3 regions of the Paenibacillus sp. NPDC056579 genome follow, and region 3 is predicted to be linked to each of the others. Evidence: predicted binding sites of a transcription regulator. Region 3 holds the regulator's gene; each other region holds the start of a gene.
The links. Region 3 encodes LexA, which represses DNA repair genes until DNA is damaged. Its sites were predicted from a motif close to CGAACATATGTTCG; they were not measured.
Positions count from the first base shown of each region.

Region 1 (10,145 bases), on a different contig from region 3:
GGCGTATCATGCAGGTACAATTATGGGAGTGGAAACGAACGGGATGCAATTTTACCCTGAGGCTTCTCATTATGAAGCTGTCATTCATCCGGGATTGTATCGGAGACAAGAAGGCAAGGTGCGGCTCGGCAGCCTGTCCGGTTACGGATTCGGCTATCGGGTCGATGAAATCGCAAGGCCTCTCCCGGAACCCACTGCAGCTTACTAGAAAAGCGGAAAGGCGGTGTAATCTATGGGAGCAAACGGTAAGGTGAAGGTCGGGATTATTGGGATGGGCAATATGGGGAAGCTTTATTTCGAACAGTTATCCCACATGGAGCATTGTCAGGTGGTCTCGATATGGAGCCAAAAGGAAGAAAAAGTTAAGATGCTTGCCGCCGAATATGGAGTACAAGGGTTCACGGATTATATCGCTATGCTGGATGCCGGCAATCTGGATGCAGTGATCGTAGCAACGCCCCATTATCAGCATACGACGGTGACGGTAGAGGCACTGCGCCGGAATATTCATGTGCTCGTGGAGAAGCCGGTGGCTGCTCATGTCAACGATTCGGAGCGTATGAATGCCGTCTATGAAGAGCAGAAAAAGCTCGCGCCCGATCTGGTGTTCGCCGCCATTTATCAGCAGCGCACGCTGCCTCAATGGCAGTATATCCGGCAGCAGGTACAAGACGGCAAGCTCGGGAGATTGATGCGGTTCTCCTGGATTACTACGAACTGGTTCCGCCCGCAGGCGTACTTCAACGTAGGCAATTGGCGCGGCACATGGAAAGGGGAGGGCGGCGGCGTTCTGCTAAATCAGTGCGCGCACAACCTCGATATGATGTGGTGGCTGTTCGGCCTCCCGCAGGCTATCACATCGACTGCTGCCTTCGGGAAGTACCACGATATCGAGGTCGAGGACGAGGTACATGCCATGCTCGAGTACAATGGCGGCTTGATGGGAAGCTTCATTGCTTCGACCTCGGAAGCTCCGGGTACGGACCGGCTGGAAATCGTAGGAGAATACGGCAAGCTGGTATACGAGCATAAAAAAGTGACACTGTACCATAACAAGGAGTCCGCTCTCGAATATATTCAGCATGCCAAGCAAGCTTTCGGTATGGTTAAGCATGACGTAGCGGAGATTTCGTGGGCTGATGTTACCGGGCCCGGCCATGAGCATATTTTGAATGACTTCGTGCAAGCGATTATCGACAAGCGGCAGCCGATGGTGCCTGCAGCGGAAGGGCTGAACTCGCTCATGCTCATCAACGGCATGGTGCTGTCGTCCCTGCGTGAAAGCAAAGTGCGCTTGCCGTTCGACGGAAACGAATACGATCGCGAGCTGCAGAAGCTTATTGCGAATTCAACGTACCGCAAGCCGGAGGCTAACCATGACCACGTAACCGTGGATGTGAAGGATTCATTCCGGTAAGCTAATAACAAAAGACGCTTCCAATACCACGTTACAAGTGGGAAGGGAGCGTCATTTTTTTTGCGAGCTTAAGCAGGTGAGCCCGAAGTCCTGACGGGGGCTTTTCGGGACGGCTTTTAATTTTTCGGGTAAAAAATGATTGTGTGATACACCGTCTTGCCGTCCGACAGGTTCTTGTACGTATGGGGCTTGTCGGCTGTAAAATGGACGGCGTCGCCCGCCTGCAGCCGGTACGTCTCCTGTTGGAACGCAAGCTCAAGCTCGCCCTGGGACATCAAAATATATTCTTCGACCCCTTCGTTATGGGGCTCGGATTCGTGAGCGCATCCAGTATCCATCTCGACCGTGTACACCTCGAATTGTTTATTCTGGTCGAAAGGGATGAGCGGATACGCGCGGTACTGTCCATCTTCCTCCCAGAACGGCTCCAGCTCGTCAAATCGGATGTGGGTTACCCTCGGTGTCTCCTCCTCAATAAGGGTGGTGAACGAAATGTGGAGACCGTTGACGATTTTCCACAGGATCGAGATGGTCGGATTGGAATCGCCGCGCTCGATCTGGCCGATCATGGCTTTGCTGACGCCTGTCAGCTCGGCGACCTGATCCAGGCTGAGTGACCTTGCCTTGCGGATGGCCTGGAGATTGCGGCCGATTTTTTTATGGATTTGATCGTGTTCCATGCGGTTATGCTCCTAACCAATGATTTAGTTTTCATTATATACGAAGGATGCGGGAAACGTACAATCCGCTCAGCCGATGGCTGCGGAGGATAAAAATATTTTTCAATTATCCGGGCGAATGTCTGTACATTATCTTGTACATATGTATAATATAATAACATATATGTGCTATATCGTGTACAAATGTGCGTTATGATGAGCGTTTTGTAAAAAGGAGGATGGACGGCATGGAGAAGACGATGGTCGGTTTGGTGAAGGAAACCGGGGGGCCGGGAGCGGTGTTGAAGGAGGTGCCCGTACCTGTCTATGGACCCGACGAAGTATTGGTGAAGGTGAAAGCGACATCCATATGCGGAACGGACGTTCATATTTACCAATGGGATGATTGGGCGGCGAGGACGGTAGTCACTCCGAACGTCTTCGGCCACGAGTTCGCCGGTATTGTCGAGGCGGTCGGATCGGAGGTCGTACACGTGAAGCCGGGGGACCGGGTATCCGGAGAGGGGCATATCGTTTGCGGCGTATGCAAAGCGTGCCGGACAGGGAACGCTCATGTTTGTCCAAACACGCGCAGCTTCGGGATTACAGCTCCCGGCTGCTTCGCCGAATATGCCGTTCTTAAGGCGTCCAACGTTATTCACAACCGGCCGGAGCTGCCGTTCGAGCTGGCTTGTCTGCAGGACCCGCTCGGCAATGCCGTGCAGACTGTGATGTCGGGCGATATTGTCGGCAAGTCCGTTGCCGTGATCGGTTCCGGCCCTATCGGATTGATGGCCATTGCAGTGGCGAAGGCTTGCGGAGCCGGGGCCGTCATCGCGGTTGATGTAAACCCTTACCGCCTGGATCTGGCCCGGCGGATGGGCGCCGACCATACGATCGACAGCCGGCACGTGATCTTGTCCGAGGCAATTCGGGATTATACCGGAGGTGAGGGAGCGGAGGTGATCCTCGAAATGTCCGGCCATCCGGAGGCGATCCGGCAAGGCTTCGAGGCGGCCGCACCCGCTGCGCGCGTATCGCTGCTCGGTATCCCGACGCGTGAGGTGTCGCTCGATCTGTCGTCCCACATTATTTTCAAAGGGCTGCATATCGATGGTATTACGGGCCGGCGCATGTACCAGACCTGGTATCAAGTGAAAGGGCTGCTGGAGCAGAACCGCATCGATCTGACTCCGCTCATCACCCACCGGTTTCCGCTGCACCGCTATGAGGAGGCGTTCGGTCTTATGGCTTCCGGCCAGTGCGGCAAAATCGTATTTACCCACGAAGAGAACGTGATCGAGGACGATAAAGAGAAAGGAGAAACGAGCCATGGCCAACTGGCAGTCACTGCATGATGAACTGGAGCAACTGAAGAAGGAGGGGCGGTATCGCCCGCTGACGGTATGGGACAGCAGCTCCGGTACTTGGATGACGCTGAACGGGCGGCGGGTATTGCAGATGTCGTCCAACAACTACTTGGGACTGACCGAGCATCCGGAGTTGAAGGAGGCCGCCGAGCAGGCTATCCGGGAATATGGCGCAGGAAGCGGCTCCGTGCGCACGATTACCGGAACGCTCCGCATTCACGATGAATTGGAGCGGGAGCTGGCTGCTTTCAAAGGAACGGAGGCGGCGCTCGTATTCCAGTCCGGCTTCACGACCAATCAGGGCGTGCTGGCTTCACTGCTCGGTCCCGACGATGTAGTCATCAGCGACGAGCTGAACCATGCCAGCATTATCGACGGGATCCGCTTGACCAAGGCGAGCCGGAAAATTTATGCGCATAAGGATATGGATCAGCTGGAAGCGGCGTTGAAACAAAGCGCCGGGTTCCAGAAGCGCATTGTCGTTACGGACGGCGTGTTCAGCATGGACGGTGACATTGCCCCGCTGCCTGCTATTGTAGAGCTGGCCGAGGCCTACGACGCTTTCGTCTATGTTGACGATGCCCATGCGAGCGGTGTTCTGGGGAAAAACGGCAAAGGCATCACCGACCATTTCGGCTTGAACGGCCGAGTCCATATGCAAGTCGGCACGCTGTCCAAGGCGGTCGGTGTCGTCGGAGGCTACGTCGCGGGGGAGCAGGTGCTGAAGGACTACTTGATTCACAAGGCGCGTCCGTTCTTGTTCAGCACCTCGCAGACTCCGGCGGTAGCTGCCTCCTGCTTGGCGGCGATCCGCGTTCTGCAAAAGAGCGACCAGCTGATCGGCCGGCTGTGGGCCAATGCGGACTATTTCCGCTCCGGCGTCCAGTCGCTCGGCTTTGATACCGGCGCGAGCGAAACGCCGATTATCCCTGTCATTGTTGGAGACCCGGCGAAGACGATGCAGTTCTCCGATCTGCTGCTGGAGGAGGGCGTATTCGCTCAAGGCATCGTCTATCCGACGGTAGCTATGGACAAAGGCCGTGTCCGCTTCATCGTTACGGCGGGACATACACGGCAGGATCTGGACTTTGCCTTGGATGCGCTGAAGCGGGCCGGGCAGAAGCTGGGAATGCTGTAGCAGAGCCTTTAGCTTGTCATAATGCGTGTAATCAGAAAATGCTTAAGGGGTTAGGTGGGGTATCTCCCGGAGGAGCGAGCGACCGCCTTTGTTTTTGGGAAATTACCGCTGGAAAGAGATAATTAAGTTATTCCCGAAAACAACAGCGGCCGGAGGGAGGTACCCCACCGGGTTACCCTGCAGCTTTTTAGTGTCATGGGTTTCTCAACAACGAGGACAAACTCTAAAACAGCGTCAACTGAACCGGTTCGGAGGTCTCGATGGAGATCGTCCGGGCCGGTTCTTTTTGTGCAGCATCCGCCGGGTGATAGGAGCGCTGCAGCGTAGAATGCTTCTGAAGCAATTGATCGATCAGCTTCATCTTGGGGGCCTTGTAATGAGCGGGCGTAGAGGACGAAGCATGGTACATGTCGGCATAGACTCCTGCCAGCTGCGGATAGTGCTGCCGCAATGTTTGGAAAAACCACACCTTCACCTCTCGCGTGCTCAGCCGGAGATAAGAAGGCATAACGAACCGGGAGCCGGCGTCTGCAGCCGCCTGGATCAGCTCGGATAAATCGGCTTCGCCATCCGTAATATGGGGGAGAATCGGAGCGGCGAAAATGCCGGTCGGTATGCCTGCTTCGTTCAACTCCCGGACGGTGCGAAGCCGCTGTGCAGGAGATGGCGTGGAAGGCTCGAACTGTTTCCATACGGTATTATTTAACGTGCTCACACTGATGTTGACGGAGACGTGCTTCAGCGTCTTCAATAGATCCAGATCGCGCAAAATAAGGGGCGAGCGCGTCGTAATTGTGACGGGAGCCTGGAATTCGGCCAATACCTCCAGACAGCCTCGCGTCAGCAGCGCCTTCGCTTCGATCTGCTGGTAAGGATCGGTAGCGGTGCCGATGGCGATTTGACCCAGCTCGGCCGCTTTCCTGCTGCGCATCCGCTTGCGAAGCTGCTCCCGCAAAATGTCCGGAGCCGATTGCTTCAAGAAAATATGGCGCTGAAACGTATCGTCCGCCTCCACGCCAAGGAAGGAATGCGTGGAGCGGGCATAGCAGAAGCTGCAGCCGTGCTGGCAGCCGCGATAAGGATTGATCGACCAGTCGAACGGCATGGATGGAGCCTTGACCGGGTTTAGAATCGTTTTGGCCTGCATCGGCTCATATTGTATTTTGACGGGCTTTTTCATAGCCATCATCCGTTTCTTTTAATAGGAATGTATGTTCGCACATTGATCGTACCAAAGCTGCGACCGGATTTCAAGCTATGGAACCATTTGGAAATCGGTAAACATCTAAAAAAATTACAAAACATTCTAAAACGAGTGGCGTACCCTTTCGCGCCGTCCTTCATTACAATGAATTTGTCGCTTGAATTGTAAGTGCTTACACGAGGGGCGAAATCAGAGGGGAGGATGGAGATTGAAAACAATCAAACGGGCGGCATTATGGGTGGACAGCTTCTTTGAAATGTTTTCGTTGACGGCGCTGCTCGCCATGATTCTTATTGTGACAACCCAGGTGATGACGCGGAAGCTGTTTCATTTTGTACTGTTCTGGTCGGAGGAAGTGACGCTGCTGCTGTTAGTATGGTTTTCTTTTTTGGGCATTGCCTTCGGGTTTCGGGAGCATTTGCATTTGGCTATCGATACGCTGACAAGCAAATTTCCGTCATCGTGGAATCGGGTTCTCGATAAGCTCATTTATGCGAGTATTTTTGCCTTCGGCATCTATTTGATCGTATCCGGCACCGAGTTTACGATATTGATGAATGAAAGCACTCTTGCGGCAACGAAGCTGCCGAACAGCGTCATGTACGCCGTCATGCCTATCACAGGCGTGCTGGTGTGCGTTTACTCCCTGCTGCAGTTTATCGGGATCGATACACGAAGACATCGGGGCAACGAGGAGGGAGATGCTTAAATGGAAGAGGTGACGGTGGCCATTTGGATCCTAACGGCAAGCTTCGTCCTGCTCATGCTGCTGCGGTTTCCGATTTCCTTGACGCTGGTGCTGTCTACGCTGCTGACGGTCATTTATCTGGACATTCCGCTCGCCGTCGTAGGACAGCGGATGATCCAAGGGATCAGCTCCTATTCGCTTCTAACGATCCCGTTCTTCATCCTGGCCGGCCATATTATGAGCGAAGGCAAGCTGGCATTGCGGCTCGTCAACCTGGCGCAGCTGATCGTAGGCGGCATTCGCGGCGGCTTGGCGATGGTGAACTCGGTTGCGTGCATGTTCTTCGGCAACATTTCCGGTTCGGCCGTTGCGGACGTATCCTCGATCGGCTCGGTCATGATTCCCATGATGAAGAAAAAAGGCTACGATACCGACTACGCGGTCGGTGTGACCGTATCCTCCGCCATTCAAGGCGTCGTTGTGCCGCCGAGTCACAATCTGGTGCTGTATTCGCTTGCTGCGGGGGGAGGCGTGTCGATAGCGAGCCTGTTTCTCGCGGGCATCGTCCCTGGACTGATCCTATGCGTATCGTTGATGGCGACGAGCTATGTATATGCTATCAAGCGCGGCTATGCCAAGGGCGATCCGGTAGAGCGCAGGGACATCCCGAAGATTGTGCTGGACGGCCTGATGTCGCTCTTGACCGCGGCTATTATTCTCGGCGGCATCTTCAGCGGCTGGTTCACGGCGACGGAATCAGGGGCTCTCGCCTGCTTGTATGCCTTTATTTTGACCTTCTTTATTTATCGGGATATTCCGCTTCGCCGGATGGGACTCATATTGAAAAAAACGTTCCGCACCGTCTCGATGGTGCTGTTCCTGATCGCCGCATCCGACGCCTTCAGCTGGCTGCTCGCTTACTTGAAAATACCGGGTATGGTGACCGACGCGATGCTCGCCGTGTCCGACAACCCGATTATTATTTTGCTTATCATCAATATCGTGCTTCTGCTGCTCGGAGCGCCTATGGATATGGCCCCGCTCATCTTGATCATGACGCCGATCCTGCTCCCGGTCGTCACTCATCTAGGGATGGATCCGGTCCATTTCGGCATCATCATGATGCTGAATCTGGGCATCGGCCTGCTGACTCCGCCGGTCGGAACGGTTCTGTTCGTCGGCTGCGCCATAGGCAAAATATCGATCAGCCAAGGCACGAAAGCGATGATGCCCTTCTTCTATGTCATGTGTCTCGTGCTGCTGCTGCTAACGTACATACCGGATCTGGTCATGTGGCTGCCCAATATGATGAAGCATTAAGGCGCTCTGCTCAGCCGGGTTTTATAAATTAATAATAAAAGGGGAATCGTACGATGAAATCATGGATGAAAACATGGAACGTCATTTCCATACTTTCTATCGCGGGAGCCGTTATTGCGGGCTGCAGCACGAAGGAGCCGGCTCAGGGAGCGGCGGCGGGCGGCGGCAACAAAGCCGAAGGCAAAAAGTACACGTTCCGTTTGGCGGACACGCACCCTCCGGATTACCCAACGGTTGTTGGAGACAAGAAATTCGCCGATCTGGTCAATGAACGGACGAACGGGCGCATCAAAATCGACGTGTTCCCCTCGTCGCAGCTCGGAGAGGAGAAGGCGGTCATCGAGCAGGTGCAGCTCGGAGCCATCGAGTTCACCCGCGTCAGCAGCGGGCCGCTGGCCGAATTCAACAAGAACTTCGGCGTGTTCAGCCTTCCTTACGTATTCGACAGCGACCAGCATCTGTGGAAGTTTCTGGAGAGCGATAACGGCAACAAGCTGCTGGACAGCCTGGAGAGCTCGAAGATGAAGGGCCTCGCGTACTACAGCTCGGGAGCGCGCCACTTCTACTCGCGCAAGCCGGTGACGAATTTGGCGGAGCTGAAGGGGCAAAAGGTTCGCGTCATCCAGAACAAAATCAACATCGACCTGATGTCGGCGCTCGGGGCGAATGCGACGCCGATGGCGTACGGCGAAGTGTTCAGCTCCTTGCAGACCGGCGTTATCGACGCGGCGGAGAATAACTTCCCGAGCTACCAGTCCTCAAACCATTACGAGGTGGCGAAGCATATGATCTTGGACGGACACCAGCGGGTTCCCGAGGTGCTGCTGATCAGCCAGTCGGCCTGGAACAAGCTGTCCGAGGAGGACCGCAAAATCGTGAAGCAGGCAGCGATCGATTCGGTCAAGACGCAGCGGGAATCGTGGGACAAATACGAGAAGGAAGCGGAAACCAAGGTGCGCTCTGCCGGCGTCACCATTACGGAGGTCAAGGACGTCAAGCCTTGGCAGGACGCGGTCAAGCCGGTGATCGACAAGTACCGGACGGAGTATAAAGAGGTGCTGGAGCAAATCGATGCGGCGAGGAAAAAGTAAATATTTTTTCCGCCTCCCAAAGTGTGACATACAGCTGTCAGTGTTTCGGGGCTATAGTATAAGCATGAAGCATGTGAGCACACATTAAAATAAAATATATCCACTTTATGGAGGCGACGATTATGTACGTATCGATTCAAAACTTTGTAGAAGAATACCGCAACGAAGCTGCGGCGACGCTAAGACTGCTGGAGGCCTTGACGGACGAATCACTCAAACAGGAGGTAGCTCCGGGCTACCGGACGATCGGCCATCTTGCTTGGCATTTGGTGCCTAACGGGGGCATTTTGAAGCCGACGGGACTCCGTTACGACGCTCCGGAAGAATCCATTGAGCCTCCCGTTTCTGCTGCAGCTATAGCCGAAGCTTACCGCTTCGCGTCCGAATCTCTCTTGGAAGCCGTGGAAGCCCAATGGACGGACGAAAAGCTGCAGGATACTTCAACCATCTTCGGTGAGCAATGGAAAAATGGCAAGACGCTGGATTTGTTCGTGAAGCACGAAATCCATCACCGGGGTCAGCTGACTGTATTAATGCGCCAAGCCGGGGTGAAGATGTCCGGGGTCTATGGGCCGACGAAAGAAGAGTGGGCGGCAATCGGCGTGCCGGCTCCAGTATAAGCAAGCTTTTGTGCGGTGAAGCTGTTTTTAGAGGATTGAATGGCTATGAAAAGCGTACATTCCTTTTTTACTCAGGGGAATGTGCGCTTTTTTCGGCTGTCCGGGATGAGTCTAGTCTGCAGTCTGCTCGGTACGCAGAGTTTTTAGTTGACTGCAGGGGATTACTCCACTTGAAGGAACGACGTTGAATCAAGTTCATAATGCAATCGAGTCCTAAACATCTTATACTGTATTGAGTATTAAGGAGGTAGAATATGAACGAGATCAAACGTATTTGCGTATTTTCCGGGTCGAATCCCGGCAATCATGCCGAGTATGAGCAGGCGGCAAACCGACTGGGGGACGCTCTTGTCACGCACGGCATGGACTTGGTGTATGGGGGAGCGAGTGTAGGGCTGATGGGCCGCGTAGCCGATAAAGTGTTGTCGGCGGGAGGCCAAGCCATTGGCGTAATGCCAAGAGGACTGTTCCGCAGAGAGCTGGCGCATACCGGTCTGACGGAGTTTCACGAAGTGGAAACGATGCATGAGCGTAAGGCTCTCATGGCCAGCTTGTCCGATGCGTTCATCTCACTTCCGGGCGGCTTGGGCACGTACGAAGAGCTGTTCGAGGCGGCCTGCTGGTCGCAAATCGGCATT
Region 1 is NZ_JBHTVD010000009.1:117,223-127,367, reverse strand. Features, by position in the region: gene ACFQ88_RS28910 (enolase C-terminal domain-like protein) at 1-208, shown strand, start outside; gene ACFQ88_RS28905 (Gfo/Idh/MocA family protein) at 233-1,417, shown strand; gene ACFQ88_RS28900 (helix-turn-helix domain-containing protein) at 1,534-2,097, opposite strand; gene tdh (L-threonine 3-dehydrogenase) at 2,325-3,434, shown strand; gene ACFQ88_RS28890 (glycine C-acetyltransferase) at 3,409-4,584, shown strand; gene ACFQ88_RS28885 (SPL family radical SAM protein) at 4,808-5,764, opposite strand; gene ACFQ88_RS28880 (TRAP transporter small permease) at 5,997-6,497, shown strand; gene ACFQ88_RS28875 (TRAP transporter large permease) at 6,498-7,796, shown strand; gene ACFQ88_RS28870 (TRAP transporter substrate-binding protein) at 7,850-8,887, shown strand; gene ACFQ88_RS28865 (DinB family protein) at 9,010-9,507, shown strand; gene ACFQ88_RS28860 (LOG family protein) at 9,771-10,145, shown strand, end outside.
Region 1: ACFQ88_RS28885 (SPL family radical SAM protein) is a predicted target of LexA. The motif match lies at 5,789-5,802, and genes of this name have one in related genera.

Region 2 (10,145 bases), 280 kb from region 3:
ATACTGCCATGGCATGGGCTTGGACGGGATCGATCATTGTTATCTCGTTCATCATGCTGCTGCTGACCGGGCGTAGAAGCTGATGCGGATTTCATAACGCAAAAAACAAACAGCACAATGTGCTGTTTGTTTTTTTATGAGGAAGTATTTACTTTCGTGCCGCTGAGGAAGAATCGCGGATTATAAGTTCGGAGTCAAGCACGACAACTCGGTCAGGGGTGATTTCCGTATGCTCCAGCTGATGGATGATTTTCTCGACAAGGATGCTGCCCATCTTGAATTTCGGCTGGGCTACGGTGCTTAGCTTCGGAGTAATATAGCGGCTGACGCGATTGTTGTCGACTCCGACAATAGCGAGCTGCTCAGGGATTTGAATGCCGAGCTCTGCGCAGGCTTGATACACGCCGAGAGCCATTTCGTCGTTGGCGGAATAGATGGCGGTGAACGGAACCTTTTTCTCGAAGAGCCGTTTCATTGCTTTGTAGCCGCCCTGTTCGCTAAAATTGCCGTTCTCGACCCATTCCGGACGAAAAGGGATATGGTGCTCCCGAAGCGCCTTCAAATAGCCCTCGAGCCGGTCATAGCTGTCGATCGCATCCGCATAACCGCTCAAAAAGGCGATCTCCCGATGACCCTGTTCGACCAGATGATTGACGACATCTCTCGAAAATTTCACATTATCCGTGAACACGCAGGGGATGGTAGGGTGCTCAATGTACCGGCCGACGATACCGACAGAATAGTTCAGATCGGCAAGACGGCAAATTTCTTCGTCGGATTGGAGCGGGGTGACGAGAATCATGCTGTCGACCGTTTTATCCATGAGCAGATTGATAAATTCCAGCTCTTTCTCCTTGTTGTTGCCCGTATCGCAAATAATGACCTTATATTTCATGGCGTAAGCCTTATTCTCAATCCCTTTGATAACTTCGGCGTAGTAGGAGTTGTTTATTTCGGGTACGATGACTCCGATGGCCATCGTTTTCTGGGAACGCAAATTTTTGGCTGCGGCATTCGGCTGGTAGCCGAGCTCGTGAATGATCTTCATGACTTTTTCTTTGGTCGCTGCCGTAACGCTGCTGCTGTTATTGAGCACACGCGAGACGGTCGCGGAGGAGACTCCCGCTTTAGCCGCTACATCGACGATTTTAATATCCATCTTCATCAACCTTATCCGTAGTTAATAGGCACTTTTATCGTTGTTAAAAATATACTCTATTACGAAATCGATTTCAAGCTGATACACCAAGCGTACCAGCCTGAAATCGCTTAGCATTACTTGCTGGCGGCCTCCTGCTGCTCAATCGTTTTGTTCACCGATTCGGTCGCTTCGCGCAGCACCGTATTGATATCTTTTTTGCCTTGGATGACGCTCTTCAAGTCCGGCACACGGCTGGCGGCGTTGTCATATTTGGTTACATCCCCGGCGGGGGCGTATTTTTTCGGCCGAAGTGCCATCACGTTTTTACCTTTATAGAGCGGATTCTCTTGACCGAAAGCCTTCATGACTTCCGGATTGCTGGAGATCGGGACAAAGTAGCCTTTCTTGGCATTGTCCTGCTGAAACTCGTCCGAGGTCCAGAAGGTGAGCGCCTGGAAGGCTTGATCCTTATGCTCGGATGTAGTCGTTATATAGAAGTAGGTCGGGTACGCTTGAGGGCCAAGCTCGGGTTTATCTTTGAATACAGGGTAGGGTGCGAGATCCCAATTCATCCCCTCTAGCCGTTCAGCCGGCTCCAGCGCTGTATGGGCCAGGAACATCGCAAAGGTGCGATCTTTGAAAAATTGGTTGCGTTCGTACGGCTCCGACATTTGATTTCCTTGCAGCGAGGCATAAGCAGATGGGCTGTACAGACGAAGGAAGTTGTCGGCGAACGGTTTCCATCTGTCGTCGGAAGTAAATGTGGCCGTTTTCGTTTTCTTGTCCACCAGCGGGATGGACCATTGATTTAACAGCAAATAATGGTTGTAGGAGGTGCCGAATCCAAAGTATTGCGTTCCGTTGTCCTGGCGGGTCAGCTTTTTGTTCAGATCAATGAGATCGTCCCATGTCATGCTGTTGCTAGGATAAGGAATTCCGAACCGGTCGAACAAATCTTTGTTGTAATAAATAGTGGCGGGAGGGACGAGAACAGGGAGTCCGTACAGGCCTCCGTCGGCCATCTGTTTGGCCAAATCGACCATGGAGGGATCGATCTTGGCAAGATCATATTTGAACTTTTTTATGAGCGGTGTAATATCGTATTGCAGTCCGGCATCGAGAAGATTGGCGGGAGTTACGCCTATGGAAGACGCTACGATGTCAATTTGTTGTCCCGCTGTAATAAGCTCAGGAATCGAGGTGCCTTTGGAGCCTCCGACTATGTATTTTACCGTAAGATGAGGATGCTTTTTGGTGAGGGGCTCGCTGAAGGTTTTGGTGAATTTGTCCTGGTCCCAGTCCTGTGGGAACGGATAGTACACGACGAGCTCGGCGGGCTCGGTATTGACAGGGGCTTGAGCCTCGGCTTCGGGATTGTTGGCGGGTGCTGTCCGGCTGCAGCCTGACAAGACAACGGCAAGCAGTGCGGTCAATACTATGAGTTTTTTTGTATACAACGAATACGACCTCCTTTTAAATATGAACCATGGTTAAAAGCTTCGATACGATTCAAAGCAAGGGAAGGATAGTGCTTACAATGGCTGTATGCAAAATGGCAGGGGGTCGTCATCACCTCCATATAGACTGAAATCGATTTCATTTATAGACGCCGATCTCCTGTCGAATAGGTTTCTTAATCAGCTGATAGCCTGAAAATAGCGGAGGTGACGTACCGAGATGCAATCTAAGTTGACCTACAGCTAATGAAATGAGTATAATGTGAAATGTAATCGTTTGCAAGATGGAAATTTTGTTTATAGTGAAATCTTGCTCGCCGGCCCCAAATTTGTCCGGAAAAGTTAAGTAAGCAGGAATTCGGTCGTTTCTATGTATATTAGAAATAGACATAAATAACCCTTTATCAAGGGAGGTTCGGGACGCCATACTGCAGGAAACACTAGCCGGAAACAGCTGGATTGTAGAGGGGGTCCATTATCAAATCCTCTTCGAATGGAATCATGGTTACGATAAGCAAGCGATTCGCACACTTATGGAAATTACCGATAAGTATGAAGAGAAGCGGATTATTGTGAAGCGTAATGAAGAGATTTAGCGCTACGTAGACGAATTTCAAGCGAGGCTGGTGCCGGTGAGTTGAAGTAATTATGCCCGCATCCCCAAGCAGCAGGGGCAGACTATTCCTGCTGCGGATAGGCTGCCTTAAGCGCCTCGACGGATTCATACGACTCCGTTTCAAAGACGAATTTGGCCGGTGCTTTCTCCGTCTTGTTCTTCACAATGTGGCCGTAGTATTTGCCATTCTTGGCGAAGACGAACATCGTTTTATCCGGCTCGTCTCTTAAAATGTACTTTTCAATCATGGACAACAACCTCCGGTTTGATCACTTCGGTGATGTAACGGCTTAGCCGTCGGCCGACCTCCGCTTTCACCGCTTCTTTTCTTATTGTAAATCGCCCGCTCTGCCCGCGCAATAGATACGGATAATGCACGCTGTCGTGATCCCGGGTTTCTACGGAATCGATCACGCAAATGTTAAGCTCTTTAAGCTGCAGCCTGACGGCATTCAAGTCCTCACGCATCCGGTTCATCACGATTTCGGCCGCCGAAGCGTACAAGTTTCTCAGCATTGCGGTGGATGTCTCCATCTCCAGCCGGTTCTTGTTCACAATCGATATGACGATGGGCAGCAGGATGTAGTCGCTGATCAAATTCATTTCTTTCTCGGTTGCGTTCATGGGAATCACCTCAACACTTATTATATGCGAACGCACGTTCTTTATTCAATATGCAAAAAGGAAGCAGATTATAAGGCGATTGAATCTATATGATTTGCACAAACGGAGTGTCTGTGCGCGAGCCCGAAATGCCGAGTTCGGGAACTAGGCGGTTTTCGACATGGCAATTTAATCCATGTATTGAAATAACATCATCCATTTCAACGGCGATCCTTACTGTGATATTCTGATATTTGATGGATAATCTTGCTTACGTAAATACGGAAGGGATGAGCTGCTTGGAACAAGTGCCGAGAGCACGAATGCGAAGAATGGAATTTGAACGGGACCCGGATAAAAACGGAATGTATTATTTTAAAATTTATATGTGGCTCCTGACTTATCTCAAGCCGTACAAATGGCAAATGCTTCTGTTTATTGTGTGCGGATTGTTGATATCGCTTTCACAAATGAGTATTTTCCGGGTACTGCAGCACATCATTGACGATATTGTCATGGCAGGCAACGCTGAGAAATTCAAGCTGATTATAGGCGGTCTGGTGCTGATCCTATTATGTATGTTCGCCGCAATGGCTGCCAACAACCTGCTGTCGCGGCTCATTCGGGAGAAAGCTTCGCGCGATCTCCAATTCGACTGTATCAAGCAGCTGCGCCGGCTCAGCTTCTCGTATTACGAGAGCCACGCGGTAGGAGAGACGCTGTCGCTGCTGAACAGCGATGTGCAGGCGGTGCAGAGCATTTACCAGCGGCATTTTCCAAGTCTCATCAATAATGCGCTGCTGCTGTTCGTTGCTTTAGGCTTCGTGCTGCACATGAATGCGGCGCTTACGCTCGCCACGCTGCCCTGTTTTTTGCTGTATTACTTGGTCGGGCCGTTTCTGACGAAAAAAACGTCCTTTTGGGGCAAAATCGCCAGAGACCGCAGAACGGATTGGAACCGTAAAATCTACGAGAGCATTACCGGCATAACGGAAATGCGGGCGTACCGGAGCGAATCGTGGGACCTCGAACGGTTTCAGCAAAAGCACGAGAGCTACAACGAGAGCCAGAAGATGCAGTTTGTGTACCGCGGACTGCGGGCACTGGCCCGTCAGCTGTCTTCGTTTGCCGGGATGATGGTCATGTTCGTGTACGGAGCGTACTTGAACCGGATAGGCTCGCTGACCGTCGGCGAGTTCGTTGCGTTCACAATGTATTACCAAATGCTGAGCCGTCAATCGTCGCAGCTGGTCTCTATTTTTATGGATCAAAGCTTGCTGCTGCACCAAGGGGAGAAGCTGAAGGATTTCATGGGTCTCGAGCCGGATGTGAAGGAGGCTGCGCAGCCCAAAGTATTGCCGCGCATTCACGGAAATGTCAGCTTCCGCGGTGTCCGGTTCGGCTATAACGACCGGCAGATTTTGACCAACTTTACGCTGGAGATTCAAGCGGGTGAACGAGTTGCTTTTGTCGGCACCAGCGGCAACGGCAAGTCTACATTGTTAAAGCTGATAGACCGGTTTTATGACCCCAACGCGGGAGAAATACGTCTCGACGGCGTACCGCTGAAGGAGATGTCGCTGGATCAGCTGAGGGATGGGATCGGCATTGTGTTTCAGGAGACGTACCTGTTCGGTACGACCATTATGGAAAATATCCGCTTCGGCAATCCCGAAGCTACGGAAGCCGAGGTGCATGAAGCAGCCAAAGCGGCGAACGCGCACGACTTCATTACGGCGCTGCCGAACGGATACGATACCAATGTTGGGGAACGCGGCGTGAAGCTGTCAGGGGGGCAGCGCCAGCGCATCGCAATAGCACGGATGTTCATCAAAAATCCGCGTATCGTCCTGCTGGATGAGGCTACCTCCGCACTCGACAACGTCAGCGAACGCGAGGTGCTGAACGCTCTTGAGCATCTAATGAATGGACGTACGACCATAACGGTTGCCCATCGTCTATCTACCGTTCGCGATTATGACCGGATCGTTGTATTGAAGGACGGAAAGGTGGCGGAGGTCGGCAGCTATGACGAGCTCATTGCAGGCCGCGGCTGGCTGTATGAATTGGAAACGGACCGTATCGCTCACGGATAGAAGGAAGGAATAGGCAGATGGAGACAATCCGATGGATATGGGGCTATGCGGTCAAGGCGCGCTGGGGCATTCTGCTCAGCATGCTGGTGCTGGTCCTCTCGCAGTCCGCGCAAATTATGGCGCAGGGCTCGCAAAAGTTTTTGATCGACGATGTACTCGTCGGCAAGCATTACGACAAGCTGAGCTGGGTGCTGCTGTACTTCACTTTTACCTATACATCCTCTTATGTGCTGACATGGTGGGGCAGATATTTGACAAGAATGAACGGGCTTGTGCTTCATAAACAAATCGGCAGCAGCTTGATGTCTGTCATCCAGCGGACCCCGGTCAGCTCGATTCAAGACAGCAGGACGGCCAAATGGGTGCAGTATTTTACAAGCGACCTGCAGAACGTATCTACATTCGTCGCCGAAGAATTGCCCCGTGGCCTTCAACAGGTTGCGGGTACGGCGCTTCTCATGATCATCATCGGCTGGAACAGCCCGATTGTACTGGCTATTGTTGCTGTGTTCAGCGCATTGTATATCGGAATCGGCCGCTATTACGCCCCGATCATGAGGCAGCAAACAAAGGAAATGCAGGAGAAGCGCGGCGATTTGCTTACCAAAATTGAGGAAGGCATCTCCTCGACGCGGGAAGTTATCGCCTATAACCGGATGACGTGGGAAGAGAAGCTGTTCCGCGGCTCCTTTAATCTTTTCTTCGATAAGGTCATGCAGAACGGCAAGCTGTCGAATACCCAGCTTCTCTTGAGCAACAGCGTCCAATGGATCGGAAGGATGAGCGTGCTCATCTTCGGCGGTTATTCGGTAATCAAAGGAGATGTCTCGATCGGGTTGTTCGTCATCGTATATCAATATTCGAACCAGTTATTTACCAATTTTCAGACAGTATTCGATTTTGTTATGAACATGTCCGGAAAGCTGGCCTTTGTCGACCGCGTCAAAGGGATTTTCGATCAAGAGAAAATGAATGACGGCACCGTGCCGATGCAGTCCAAGATTCGCAGCCTGGAATTCGATGAGGTCACCTTCAGCTATCCGGGAACGGACCGGATCATTCTGGACAAGATGAATTTAGCGTTTCCTTTCGGGGAGAAAATTGCCATTGTCGGTTCCAGCGGAGGCGGCAAATCTACCGTTACCCAGCTTTTGTTAAGGTTCTTCGAGCCTAGCGGCGGTTCGATCCGCGTCAACGGCATTCCGCTCTCCGATATACAAATGGCTGATTGGATGGGCAAAGTGGCCGTCGTATTCCAGGAGCCGTTTATGCTGCCGGATACGGTCCGCAACAATTTGCTGCTTGGGCGGGAAGGGATTACCGAGAGTCAAATGATCGAGGCTTGCCGCGCTGCGCAAATTCACGATTTTATCATGTCGCTGGATCAGGGGTACGATACGATAGTCGGTGAACGCGGTTATACGTTATCCGGCGGCCAGAGGCAGCGGGTAGCCATAGCCAGAGCGGTTATGGGCGACCCGGAAATTCTCATTTTGGACGAAGCGACATCGGCGCTGGATATGGAAACGGAGCAGAAGCTGCAAAAAAATCTCGATGAGCTGCGAGCAGGGAAGACGACGTTAATCATCGCCCACAGGCTGTCGACAATCCGCAACGCCGATCTGATAATGGTCATTCAGTCCGGCAAAGTGGTCGAGCAAGGGACGCATTACGAATTGATGGCCAAAGGAGATGTATACCGCAGGCTTGTATCGACGATGAGCGATGCATATACCGAATCAACGATGGAAGCGTAGCAGGATTGGAGATCCGGACATTCACATGAAGTGGATGACCCGGATTTTTTGCGCTTAGAGGTGCCCAGGTTTATATGAACATTATCATATGATTTTATAATAGATAACCGTTGCATCGAGGCTGCCGTCAGCAGATTGTGCATAACAAGGGATTCGGCCGGCTTGTTCATATCCTAGCGATGTATACAGGCGATTGGAAGGATCCCCCTCTCTTGTATCCAGAACCAGCAGCGACCTGTTCTCCTGCTTGCCCCGCTCCTCAGCGGCCTGCATAAGCAATCGACCGATACCGTTGCGGCGAAACGAAGGGCGGGTCATCAATTTGGCGATTTCGGCCCGATGAGTTCCGTTCGGTTTCGTACACAGATGAAGCTGAACGCTCCCAACGACCCGTTGATTTATCGCTGCGACAAATAGTACGACATCAGGATTTACTACGTGATCCCAGTAATGCTCTGCATCCGCGACTGATAACGGAGGCAGAAACCCGATCGAAGCCCCATCTTGTACCACCTCGATCAGAAGCTCTGTAAGCTCGTTTCTGTGAGGGCTAATGGAATGGATTTGTTTTATTGAGAGATTGTCTGACATTTTTTCATCTCCTCCAGCTGGGTTGTTAATAATCACAATTTTTCCGCTATAGTGAAATCGTATCGAAAAATGTACTATTTGTATAACGAATTTTACAAATGCTAATAATTAATAAATCGAATCATTGAGGTGTGCAAAGTGGATTTATCTCATTTGGAAGCTTATTTGGCCGTGTGCAAGTACCGTAATTTTACAAAAGCCTCGGAGCATTTGCATATTTCCCAATCCGCTGTAACTGCCAGAATTAAAGGGCTGGAGAGTGAGATAGGCAAGGTTTTGCTGCTTCGCGACAACCGGAATGTAAGCTTGACTCCGGCTGGAACAGCGTTTCTTCCATACGCAGAGAGGATGCTGAGGCTGTTTGAAGAAAGCAAAGTGACGTTATCGGAGGAGCTGGAGCACTATATCATTTTGAGCGGACCGGGAGCTGTCTGGCATTTTCGTTATTTGGAGCAAATCCTCTCGTTCCGGAGGAACCGTCCGAAGGTAGCGGTCAAGTTTCTAAGCTATATTGATTCAAGCTATATGATTAGAGATCTTTTGCTGGATGGCCTGGTTCATGTTGCGATTCGCAATGACGCTCCGTCCCACCCGAAAGTCTCGGCACAATGTCTGTTTGAGGATGAATATGTTCTTGTTTCGGCCAAGCCAAGAGGTTCGATCGTCAGCAGGGCCGATTTTTATTCCCCGGAGTATTGTCATATTGAATGGGGGGCGGCGTTCCAGGAATGGTTTGCCCAAATGGTTGGCGCGGGATATGTTCCGCCCTTACAAACGGATCATTCCATGATCCTGCTTACGATGCTCTTAAAGGGGGCGGGGTTCGGGTTTTTACCGCGGTCCGTGGCACAGCCCTACTTGGATAAGGAGGAGCTGGTCGAGCTGCCATGTGAATACAAGGCGCCGGTCACTGCATATTATGCTCACTACTTGACGGAGCAGCGTGATCATATCAGCGTAAAGCTGGGATTGCAATTGTTAGGCGTATAGTAAGATTTCATTTAGATGGACAGCGCACTATTTGCGAAAAAAGCAATCTGAAAGAAATTCGGCTCCTTTGTATGTGTTAAGATGAAATCAACCAAATTCACGAAAAGGTGGCTAATCGATGAAAGCTAACATTTCCAAAGGAACTCTCTGGACGTCACGTATCATGAGCGGAATTGTCATTTTGTTTATGCTGTTTGATAGTATCATGAAGCTGGTCAAACCGGCACCGGTAGTAGAAGGTACGTTGGTACTTGGATTTGCGGAGCATCATATTGCGGTTATTGGAATTTTGGGGCTTATATCGACTATTTTGTATGCGATCCCTCGTACATCGTTCTTAGGAGCTCTGCTGCTAACCGGCTATTTCGGCGGAGTCATTGCTACGCACGTACGTATGGATGCACCGTTGTTTACTCATGTGTTGTTTCCGGTTTATATCGCCATATTGGCTTGGGGCGGCATATGGTTAAGGGACGGAAGAGTGCGCAGCCTCTTTCCTATACAAAGCAGAGAGCTGGACAGATGAAGAAAGTACATAGCTAAGATAAGCAGAGGACTGCTCGGGTAACCGGGCGGTCTTCTTACGGTAAATCCGAAGATGGAGGGCATGTATGGACATTACGCAAGCGAGAAACGGGGACTCAGGCGGCAAGACCAAAGTGATAGTCACCGGAGCTACGGGAATGGTAGGGGAGGGCGTGGTGCATGAATGCTTGATGCATCCGGATATTGAACAAGTGTTAGTTATAAACCGTAAGCCGTGCGGAATCGTCCATGGCAAATTGAGGGAGATTATCCATGCCGATTTTTTCGATTTATCCCCGATCGAATCGCAGCTGGCAGGCCACGATGCCTGTTATTTTTGCCTCGGTGTTTCTTCTGTTGGGATGAAAG
Region 2 is NZ_JBHTVD010000001.1:543,236-553,380, forward strand. Features, by position in the region: gene modB (molybdate ABC transporter permease subunit) at 1-83, shown strand, start outside; gene ACFQ88_RS02610 (LacI family DNA-binding transcriptional regulator) at 149-1,159, opposite strand; gene ACFQ88_RS02615 (ABC transporter substrate-binding protein) at 1,276-2,598, opposite strand; gene ACFQ88_RS02620 (hypothetical protein) at 3,277-3,462, opposite strand; gene ACFQ88_RS02625 (YhjD family protein) at 3,455-3,838, opposite strand; gene ACFQ88_RS02630 (ABC transporter ATP-binding protein) at 4,126-5,913, shown strand; gene ACFQ88_RS02635 (ABC transporter ATP-binding protein) at 5,931-7,670, shown strand; gene ACFQ88_RS02640 (GNAT family N-acetyltransferase) at 7,755-8,261, opposite strand; gene ACFQ88_RS02645 (LysR family transcriptional regulator) at 8,400-9,251, shown strand; gene ACFQ88_RS02650 (DoxX family protein) at 9,370-9,777, shown strand; gene ACFQ88_RS02655 (NAD-dependent epimerase/dehydratase family protein) at 9,863-10,145, shown strand, end outside.
Region 2: ACFQ88_RS02625 (YhjD family protein) is a predicted target of LexA. The motif match lies at 3,866-3,879, and genes of this name have one in related genera.

Region 3 (10,145 bases):
GCGGAAGCGTCCGTTTCATCCGGGCCGGATTAAAGAGTGGATGGAAATGTGGCCTGCGGAAATTGTACGTGCCAAAGGCATCGTATGGCTGGCTACCCGCAACACGTTTGCCCAGAGCATTAGTCAAGCGGGACCGTCCATTCAGTTCGGGCCGGCAGGATATTGGGTAGCCGCGTTAAGCGAAGAAGAGCGCAGTGCTTTGCTTGAGGAGGATCCTGCGCTTAGGTCCGAATACGACGAGCAGTTTGGTGATAGGATCAATAAAATTGTGTTTATCGGAATAGACATGGAGAAAGAGCAGCTGATCGCTTCGCTAGATGACTGTCTTCTTACTGAGGCTGAAATGACGGCAGACTGGAGCTCATTCCAAGATGGACTCCCCAATTACGAACCGGCCGTGGTATAATATGGAAGCGGATGGTTCTGCTGCTGTGTAAATTCGCAGACGGTTAAGCTGAATAGGCTCCTTTTGCTCGAGCAGCTGCAATTAGTCTAAGCCGCTTGAGCGAAAAGGGGCTTGTCTTCGTTCATGCTCAATGCCGCTAATGATTAAGGATATGAATGATTTTCGGATGGGGGAATACGGGTTGATCAAAGCGATTGTGTTTGACTTTGACGGATTGATTCTAGATACGGAGACACCGGAGTATGAATCGTTTCAGGCCATGTATCAAGAGCATGGTGCCCAATTGCCGCTAGAGGTATGGGGAAGACATATCGGAACGGACGGCTCCTTATTCGAGCCCTATCAATATCTGGAGAAATGTATCGGCAAGCCGATTGACCGGGAGAGCGCTCGCTTGCTGCGCAGAGAAAGGTATGCCGAGCGGATGCGAGGAGAGCTTCCTCGCCCGGGCGTCGCCGATTACTTGGTACGAGGCAAGGCGTTGAATATCGGCATCGGACTCGCATCCAGTTCCTCTAGAGCGTGGGTTACCGGCTATTTAACGGAGCATCGGCTTACCGATTCTTTTCACTGTGTCCGTACCCGGGATGATGTAGCCAAGACGAAGCCGGATCCGGAGCTGTATTTGCGCGTTCTTGAAACGCTTGGAGCGCAGCCTCATGAAGCGGTAGCCTTCGAGGATTCGCCGAACGGTGCGCTGGCGGCCAAACGGGCGGGTATGCATTGCGTCATTGTTCCAAATTCCGTTACTCGTCAGCTCAAGTTCGGCGAGTTCGATTTGCGGCTCGATTCCATGGCCGATATGCCGTTGGATACCGTGTTCGAGCGGATTGCGGGTAGCCGGGGATAGCTCCTATGAAACGGCATCGCATTATTATGATGCTGCCCGTTTTCTCCTTAGAAATATTGCCTTACAGTTATTTTCTACCTCTACTAATTCTCATAACTCCTTTATAATAAGACACAAGGTCGTCTTAGTTCCTGCGCAATGAGCGCCCATACCTCCCACTTTACGAAGCTGATTTTGAAATTTCATGAAATGGCTATACAATAAGATAAGAAAAAGAGCACATTCGACTGGGCACTTGCGTATACTGCTAACACCAAGTAAAGAGGTGATACGCATGAGTGGACGTGTCGTACCGACAGATCAGATACAGATTACGAAAAATGCCAACCAATTGAACGTGGTATTGCGTAATCCGGATCCGGTAAGCATGAGCGCCGAGGCGGAGCCCCATTATCGCGGCAAACCGTTGTCCCAGCAAGGACAATTCGGGGAAATCATGAAGGAGCTCGATCGGATGGTCGGTTTGGACAACGTGAAGGAGCTCGTATTCGAGATTTATGCGCTGCTGCGCATCGGCGGATTCCGGGCTGAAGTTGGCTTAATGGCCAATAGTCAGGTGTATCATATGGTGTTCAAGGGCAACCCGGGTACGGGCAAAACCACGGTAGCACGAATCATCGCGAAGCTGCTGCAGACGATGGGTGTGCTAAGTAAAGGTCATTTGATTGAAGTCGAGCGTGCCGATCTGGTAGGCGAATACATAGGTCATACGGCATTGAAGACGCGAGAGCTTGTGAAAAAAGCACTGGGAGGCGTGCTGTTTATCGACGAGGCTTACAGCTTGGCGCGCGGCGGCGAGAAAGATTTCGGCAAGGAAGCGATCGATACGCTGGTGAAGGCGATGGAGGACCACAAGAATCAGTTCATCCTTATCCTGGCGGGATATTCACAGGAGATGGAGCTGTTTCTCCATACGAATCCGGGCTTGCCGTCCCGTTTTCCCATTCAGCTCGACTTTCCGGACTATACGGTCGATCAATTGATGCAAATAGCGGAAATCATGATTAAGGAACGGGAATACGCTCTGATGCCTCAGACAGAGATGAAAATCAGACAGCAAATTATGACGGAGAAGCAGCAGAGCGATCCGGAAACGGCGTTCAGCAATGCGCGCTATGTCCGTAATCTCATCGAAAAGGCGATGCGCAACCATGCGGTTCGTCTATTAAATCAGCATACGCAGCAGCCGAGCAAACAGGATTTGATGAACCTTCGTCCCGAGGATGTAAAGCTGGAGCGAAAACCTGCAAAGGAGATATACAAAACTTTATGAAACCAACGACGCACACGATTGAACACGAGCAGGAGCGGGCTGTATTAGTCAGCCTTGTTACCCCTCTGCAAAAAAGGCAGGATGCCTATTCTCCGGAATATTCGTTATCCGAGCTCGTAAGCTTGGCCGAAACGGCCGGTGTAGAGGTATTGGATACGTTAACGCAGAATAAAGAAAACGTAGATTCCAAATGGTTTATAGGAAAAGGCAAGGCAGAGGAGCTGAAGCAGCTGCTCGAGCAGCATGATGCGAATACGGCGATATTCGATCAGGAATTGTCCGGTGCGCAGGTTCGCAATCTGGAGCAGTTTCTCGATGTAAAAATTATCGACCGCACACAGCTGATTCTCGATATTTTTGCCGGACGCGCCAAAACGCGCGAAGGGATTATTCAAGTCGAGCTCGCTCAGCTGAGCTATTTACTGCCGAGATTGTCGGGGCAGGGCAAAAACTTATCCCGACTCGGCGGAGGCATCGGTACCCGCGGTCCGGGGGAAACGAAGCTGGAGACGGACCGCCGTCACATCCGCAACCGGATCAACGAACTGAAGCAGCAGCTGCTAGAGGTTGTCCGTCACCGCAATCTGCATAGAGAGCGCCGGAAAAAAACAGGCGTGTTCCAGGTCGCGCTGGTAGGCTATACGAACGCTGGCAAATCGACTCTGCTCAAACAGATGACGCAAGCCGATGTGTATGTCGAGAACCAGCTGTTCGCCACCTTAGACCCGACTTCCCGCACGCTGGAGCTGCCAAGCGGCAAGGAGATCGTGTTGACGGATACGGTAGGATTCATCCAAAACCTCCCGCATGATCTGGTCGCCGCGTTCCGCGCCACGCTAGAAGAGGCTAACGAAGCGGATCTTATTTTGCACGTAGTGGACAGCTCCTCTGAGATGATGGTAACGCAAATGAAGGTCGTCGACGAGGTGCTGGAGGAGCTTGGAGCTCATCAGAAGGAGCAGATTACTTTATTCAACAAAATCGATTTGTGTTCTCAGGAACAGATCGAGATGCTGACTGTCGAAGGGGACTATTTGAAAATCTCCGCTTACCGGGAAGAGGATCTGCAAAAAATTCGCGAGGTTATCGAATCGCGGCTGATGGGGGACTGCAAGACGTTCCGCATTCCGGCGGAAAAAGGCGATGTCATATCGCTTGTCTACAGAGTAGGCGAAGTGCTGGAAAACGAAGTGGACGGCGACGATATGCTGCTTCAGGTCAGAGTAAACAATAAGGAATACGATAAACTGGGCTATTTGCTGGCTGCTTACGCCATGGATCAGGCACAAATCAAGGGAGAGAATTCGGAGCATGTTTAATGAACGCATTACGGCATGGATGGAGCGTGCCGAGCAGGTTATTGAGGGGAAAATCAAAGAAATCGACCGCATTATCGACCAAAATCAATGGAAGGTCATTAGGGCCTTCCAAAATCATAAAGTAAGTGACTATCATTTCTCGGGCTCTACGGGTTACGGCTATAACGACCGGGGCCGGGAAGTATTGGATCTGGTGTATGCAGAAGTGTTTGGAGCGGAGGCCGCCTTGGTGCGGCCGCATTTTGTGTCTGGGACTCATACGATTGGAACGGCGCTTTTCGGCGTACTAAGACCGATGGACGAGCTGTTGATGATTACGGGAAGGCCTTACGACACGCTACACAAGGTAATCGGCAAGCCTGGAGACGGGAAGGGCTCGCTGCAGGATTGGGGCATCGCCTATGGCGAGGTTGCCTTGCTAGAAGACGGGGCGCCGGACTATGAAGCGATCCGCTCACGAATTAACGAGAAGACGAAGGTTATCGGTATCCAGCGCTCCCGCGGCTACTCGTGGAGACCTTCCTTTACGGTCGAGCAGATCGGGGAGATGGTCCGATTCGTCAAGGAAATCAAGCCGGATGCCATCGTCTTCGTAGATAACTGCTATGGCGAATTTACTGAGCTTATAGAGCCGACTCAGGTCGGCGTCGATTTGATGGCGGGCTCCCTGATCAAAAATCCGGGAGGCGGCCTTGCTGCCACGGGCGGATACATTGCTGGAAAAAGCGAATACGTCGAGCTCGCTTCGTACCGGTTGACCGCACCGGGGATCGGCGGGGAAGTAGGCGCCATGCTCGGTACGACTCGCAGCATTTATCAGGGGTTGTTTCTGGCGCCCCATCTCGTCGGACAAGCAGTCAAAGGCTCGATTTTTGCCGCTGCGGTATTCGAAGAGCTGGGCTTCGTCACCCATCCGCACTGGAACGATCCGAGAACCGATCTGATTCAGGCGATCCGCTTCACGAGCGATAAGCATCTGATTGCATTCGTACAGGGTATCCAGCAGGCGGCCGCGGTTGATTCTCATGTGGTTCCCGAGCCGTGGGATATGCCGGGATACGAGCATCCGGTCATCATGGCGGCAGGGACGTTTATTCAAGGCGGAAGCCTGGAGCTGTCTGCCGATGCGCCGATCCGCGAGCCTTATATCGCCTATATGCAAGGCGGATTAACGTATTCCCACTGCAAGTTAGGCGTGCTGACAGCACTGCAGAACATGATCGATCGCGGTTTGCTGTAGCACCCTATACATCGCATAAACCTAACATAACTTGACACGTTTATGTAGCGAGGTTACAATGGGGTTAGGTTTTCTGTTAACAGGGGTGAAAAGGTCATGAGTGATGATATTCGCCGCAATATGGCACTGTTTCCGATTGGGATTGTAATGAAACTTACCGATTTGACGGCAAGACAGATCCGGTATTATGAACAGCATGAACTTATTATTCCGGCCCGAACCGGCGGGAATCAGCGGCTCTATTCGTTTAACGATGTGGAACGGCTGCTGGAGATTAAAGATTTGATCGAAAAGGGAGTTAACATAGCGGGCATCAAGCAAGTGCTGCTGCCGGTTTCCAAAGACTCCGAGGAAGCAACGGTCCTCAACGAGCAATCGGAAGTGAAGCGAAGAGAGATGACTGATTCCCAACTTCACCGTATGCTGAAACAGCAGCTGCTGGGCGGAGGTAAGCGGGGGCAAGTATCTTTGATTCAAGGAGAGCTTTCACGTTTCTTCAAGAAATGAAAAGGCTTCATCAGAGCAAGGGTTAAGTTCGTCTTTCGAACATGCTCTGTCATTTTAGTGATACCAAGGAGGAGAAATCGACCGTGACAGATAAAACATACACAAAAGAGGACATTTTACGCATTGCGAAGGAAGAAAATGTACGCTTTATCCGACTTCAGTTTACCGACTTGCTGGGCACGATCAAAAACGTGGAAATTCCGGTAAGCCAGCTGGAGAAAGCATTGGATAACAAAATGATGTTCGACGGCTCCTCCATCGAAGGCTACGTTCGTATTGAAGAATCCGACATGTACTTGTATCCGGATCTGAGCACATGGGTCGTATTCCCATGGGTAACAGAGGATCGCGTAGCCCGTCTGATCTGCGATATTTACTTGCCGGACGGCCGTCCGTTCCCTGGGGACCCGCGCGGCATTCTGAAAGCTGCGCTGAAGGAAGCCGAGGAAATGGGCTTTACCGATATGAATGTCGGACCGGAGCCGGAGTTTTTCTTGTTCAAGACCGACGAGAACGGCAATCCGACAATGGAATTGAACGACCAAGGCGGATATTTCGACCTGGCTCCAATGGACTTGGGCGAGAACTGCCGCCGCGAAATCGTATTGACTTTGGAGGAAATGGGCTTCGAGATCGAGGCTTCCCATCACGAGGTAGCTCCAGGTCAGCACGAGATCGATTTCAAATACGAGAGTGCGATCAAAGCGGCTGACCAAATCCAGACGTTCAAGCTGGTCGTTAAGACGGTAGCCAGACAGCACGGTCTTCATGCGAGCTTTATGCCGAAGCCTTTGTTCGGCGTGAACGGTTCGGGTATGCACTGCCACCAATCGCTGTTCAACGGCAAAACGAACGTGTTCTATGACGAAAGCGACAAGCTGGGCCTAAGCGCAACAGCAAGACAATATATGGCCGGTATTTTGCGTCACGCCCGCGCATTCGCAGCGATTACGAACCCGACGGTCAACTCTTACAAGCGTCTGGTTCCAGGCTACGAAGCTCCATGCTACGTTGCATGGTCTGCGAGCAACCGCAGCCCGATGATCCGTATTCCTGCTTCCCGCGGATTGAGCACGCGTGTAGAAGTGCGGAACCCGGATCCGGCGGCGAACCCCTATCTGGCTCTGGCCGTTATGCTGAAAGCGGGATTGGACGGCATTAAGAATAAAATGCAGCTTCCTCCTCCTACAGACAGAAACATCTATGTGATGTCCGAGGAAGAGCGCGAGGAGCAAGGCATTCCTAGCTTGCCTGTTGATTTGAAGCAGGCCCTGGATGAGCTTCTGCGAGACGATGTGATCTGCGATGCTTTGGGCGATCATGCTCTGGCGCATTTCGTAGAGCTTAAAGAAATCGAGTGGGACATTTACCGCACGCAAGTCCATGCTTGGGAGCGCGAGCAGTATTTGACTCTGTATTAATAAGGAACGACCCGGTGCCGGATGGCGCCGGGTTTTCTTTTTGTCTAAAGGTTGAGTGTGTTAATAAGCAGGATGCAGCAACGGTAATGCTTATGAAAGAAGAAAAAACAGCCGGGATCAGGAGCGAAGGCTCCGTGAATCCCGGCTGTTTGATGTTAATGGATGTCGCGAAATACTCCGACAACTCGTCCCAGTATGGTAACTTGATTCAAGCGAATCGGTTCCATGGTAGGATTCTCCGGCTGCAAACGGAAATGATCCTTCTCCTTGTAGAACCGTTTCACGGTTGCTTCATCATCCTCCGTCATGGCTACTACAATGTCACCGTTGTTCGCAGATTGCTGCTGGCGCACGATCACGTAGTCTCCGTTATGGATCCCGGCTTCAATCATACTATCGCCGATAACGCTGAGCATGAACACATTGTGGTCGCCGACGTAGTGGCTTGGCAGAGGGAAGTAGTCCTCGATGTTCTCCGTAGCTGTAATCGGTACACCGGCCGTGACGCGTCCGATCAATGGCACCCGGGCAACGGACAGGTCGAACTGGCTGCCTTCGGTAGAGGAGCCGTCAGTGATCTCTATGGCTCTCGGTTTAGTTGGATCGCGGCGGATGAGGCCCTTCTTCTCAAGACGCTCCAGATGTCCGTGCACAGTAGAACTGGAAGCAAGTCCGACGGCTTCACCGATTTCTCGAACGGAAGGCGGATATCCTTTATCTTTTACTTCATTCTTTATAAATTCCAGTATCGCCAGCTGCCGATTGGATAGTTTGCTCATCACGATCACTCCAGTATTGGTAATTATTATCCAAAGTATAACACAGAACCGGAGTTCGTACAAACATAAGTTCGAAAAAAACGGTTGACACAAACATTTGTTCGTGTTAATTTAATACCAGAACAAATGTTTGGGGGTCGTTGAACATGTATATGAATGAACAATTAATCCGCAGCACGGTATCTACTCACAACCGCAACCATAAGGCAAATAAGAAGTCTATGAATAAAGTAAAGCTAGCCAGGCTAGGCGCTTTGCTGGCCGCAGGGCTGTTGATAATCATACTAAGTCTTTTTATCTCCCTGTTCGGTGGAGATCAAGACGCGTTAGCCGCGGCTAACGGAAGCGCGTTGAAGTCGACGGTAGAAGTCGATAGAGGCGACACGCTCTGGAGCATCGCGAACGAGCACCTTGAGCAAGGGCAGAATGTTTCGGAATACATATATGAATTGAAGCGAGTGAATCAGCTTAAATCGAATGTGCTGCATGAAGGACAAATTCTCGTCTTACCCTAACGTTTGAGTACGGATCTGTTCCTGCTCTTGACAATCGAATCCTGTAATGTCAAAGTATAATTTGATGCATTTGGCGCTGTCTGTTCTTGTGCTTTCATGTACCAGACACGCGATAACCAGGAGGATTGGAATGAACGAATCAGAACACGATCAATACATCAAGCGAATTAATGAACTGGCACGAAAAGCGAAGTCGTCTGAACTGACTGAAGAAGAGATTGAAGAGCGCAACACATTAAGAAAGCGTTATATAGAAGCTTTCAAGAGCAATCTCCGCAATCAGCTGGATAATATTAAATTTGTGGACGATGAGAACAAGCAGTAATCGGGGGAGAAGAGTATAATGCAGTATCGGGTTTTGGGGAGAAGCGGCATTGCCGTCTCCGAGCTGTGCTTGGGGACAATGACTTTCGGTAATACCACGAACGAGTCCGACTCCATTCAGATGATTCATCGGTTTCTGGATGCCGGAGGGAACTTCATAGATACTGCAGACGTTTACGTTTCCGGTCAATCGGAAGTCATTGTTGGCAAAGTGATAAAGGAGCGCCGTTCCGATGTTATATTGGCTACAAAGGTTCGGTTTGCTACCGGTGACAATGTGAACCATGTCGGTTTATCGCGCAAACATATTATGGATGGTGTAGAAGCGAGCCTGCGGCGTTTAAATACGGATTACATCGATTTGTATCAGCTGCATGTATGGGACCAAATTACACCGATTGAAGAAACGCTTCGAACGTTGGATGACCTGGTGACATCTGGTAAAGTCAGATACATCGGTTGCTCCAACTTTTTGGCGTATCAGCTGATGAAATCATTAAGCTATAGTGATTTTGCAAGATATGCCAGATTCATATCCATTCAGCCGCAATATAGTTTGGTTAGCCGTCAAATGGACCGTGAAGTCATTCCGCTCTGTCTTGAGGAACAGGTTGGTGTCATTCCATGGGCACCGCTCGGCGGCGGATTTCTAACCGGAAGATATGTAAGAGGCCAGGAGCCGGTTGAGGGAAGGTTATCTTCTAAGGCCGGGGAGAGCCGATGGGAGCTCCGAAATACGGATAAAAACTTCCGCATCCTGGACGAGGTGACCGCTATTGCCGATGAAATCGGCAAAACTCCCGCTCAAGTGGCGCTGAACTGGCTGATTAATAAGAACGGCATAACATCCCCGATCTTTGGCGCCCGCACACTCGAGCAATTCGAGGAGAATATGGGGTCCGTAGGCTGGAGACTCACGGACGAACATTGGACAAGACTCGACCGGGTCAGCGCGTTGGAAGACGATTACCCTTACCGTTTTATTGAGAAATTCGCACGTCGAGTATAATGAGGGTCGTAAAGACTTCTATAAGGAGATAACAAGCATGTCTCGAAAGTGGGAACGAATGGTTCAGAAAAACTCCAAAGCTGCCAATAAAGTAAGAACGAAGCAGGGCAAGCCGCTGGTAAACGAAACGGCATCCGACGGCACGGTGACTATCCGCGGACGAAGCTGGGTAATGCCGATCGTACTGTTTTGCATAGGGATTTTTTGTTACATTGCATTCAGGGACACTTACCAGAGCGATAATTTGTATTGGGTAACCGGGGGCAGTTACATGGCTCTAGGTTTGTTCATCTTTTTTGTTCGCCGCCCATTCTTAAGAATCGGGAAAAACTATTTAGTGTCGCGCAGATTCTCAGGGGATAAAAGAGTCGATGCCGCACACATTCAAGAGATTGAGATATTGAAAGACGCGGTTGTCATTTCAACCAATAAAACCCGATGGGTATTCACGAAATTGTATCACCGATTCGATATGGCAGCACTGACAGAGCATCTGCAGGAA
Region 3 is NZ_JBHTVD010000001.1:265,172-275,316, forward strand. Features, by position in the region: gene ACFQ88_RS01355 (GTP-binding protein) at 1-406, shown strand, start outside; gene ACFQ88_RS01360 (HAD family hydrolase) at 588-1,256, shown strand; gene ACFQ88_RS01365 (AAA family ATPase) at 1,531-2,529, shown strand; gene hflX (GTPase HflX) at 2,526-3,848, shown strand; gene ACFQ88_RS01375 (methionine gamma-lyase family protein) at 3,841-5,088, shown strand; gene ACFQ88_RS01380 (MerR family transcriptional regulator) at 5,185-5,595, shown strand; gene glnA (type I glutamate--ammonia ligase) at 5,637-7,016, shown strand; gene lexA (transcriptional repressor LexA) at 7,172-7,795, opposite strand; gene ACFQ88_RS01395 (LysM peptidoglycan-binding domain-containing protein) at 7,942-8,310, shown strand; gene ACFQ88_RS01400 (DUF896 domain-containing protein) at 8,441-8,635, shown strand; gene ACFQ88_RS01405 (aldo/keto reductase) at 8,654-9,643, shown strand; gene ACFQ88_RS01410 (hypothetical protein) at 9,681-10,145, shown strand, end outside.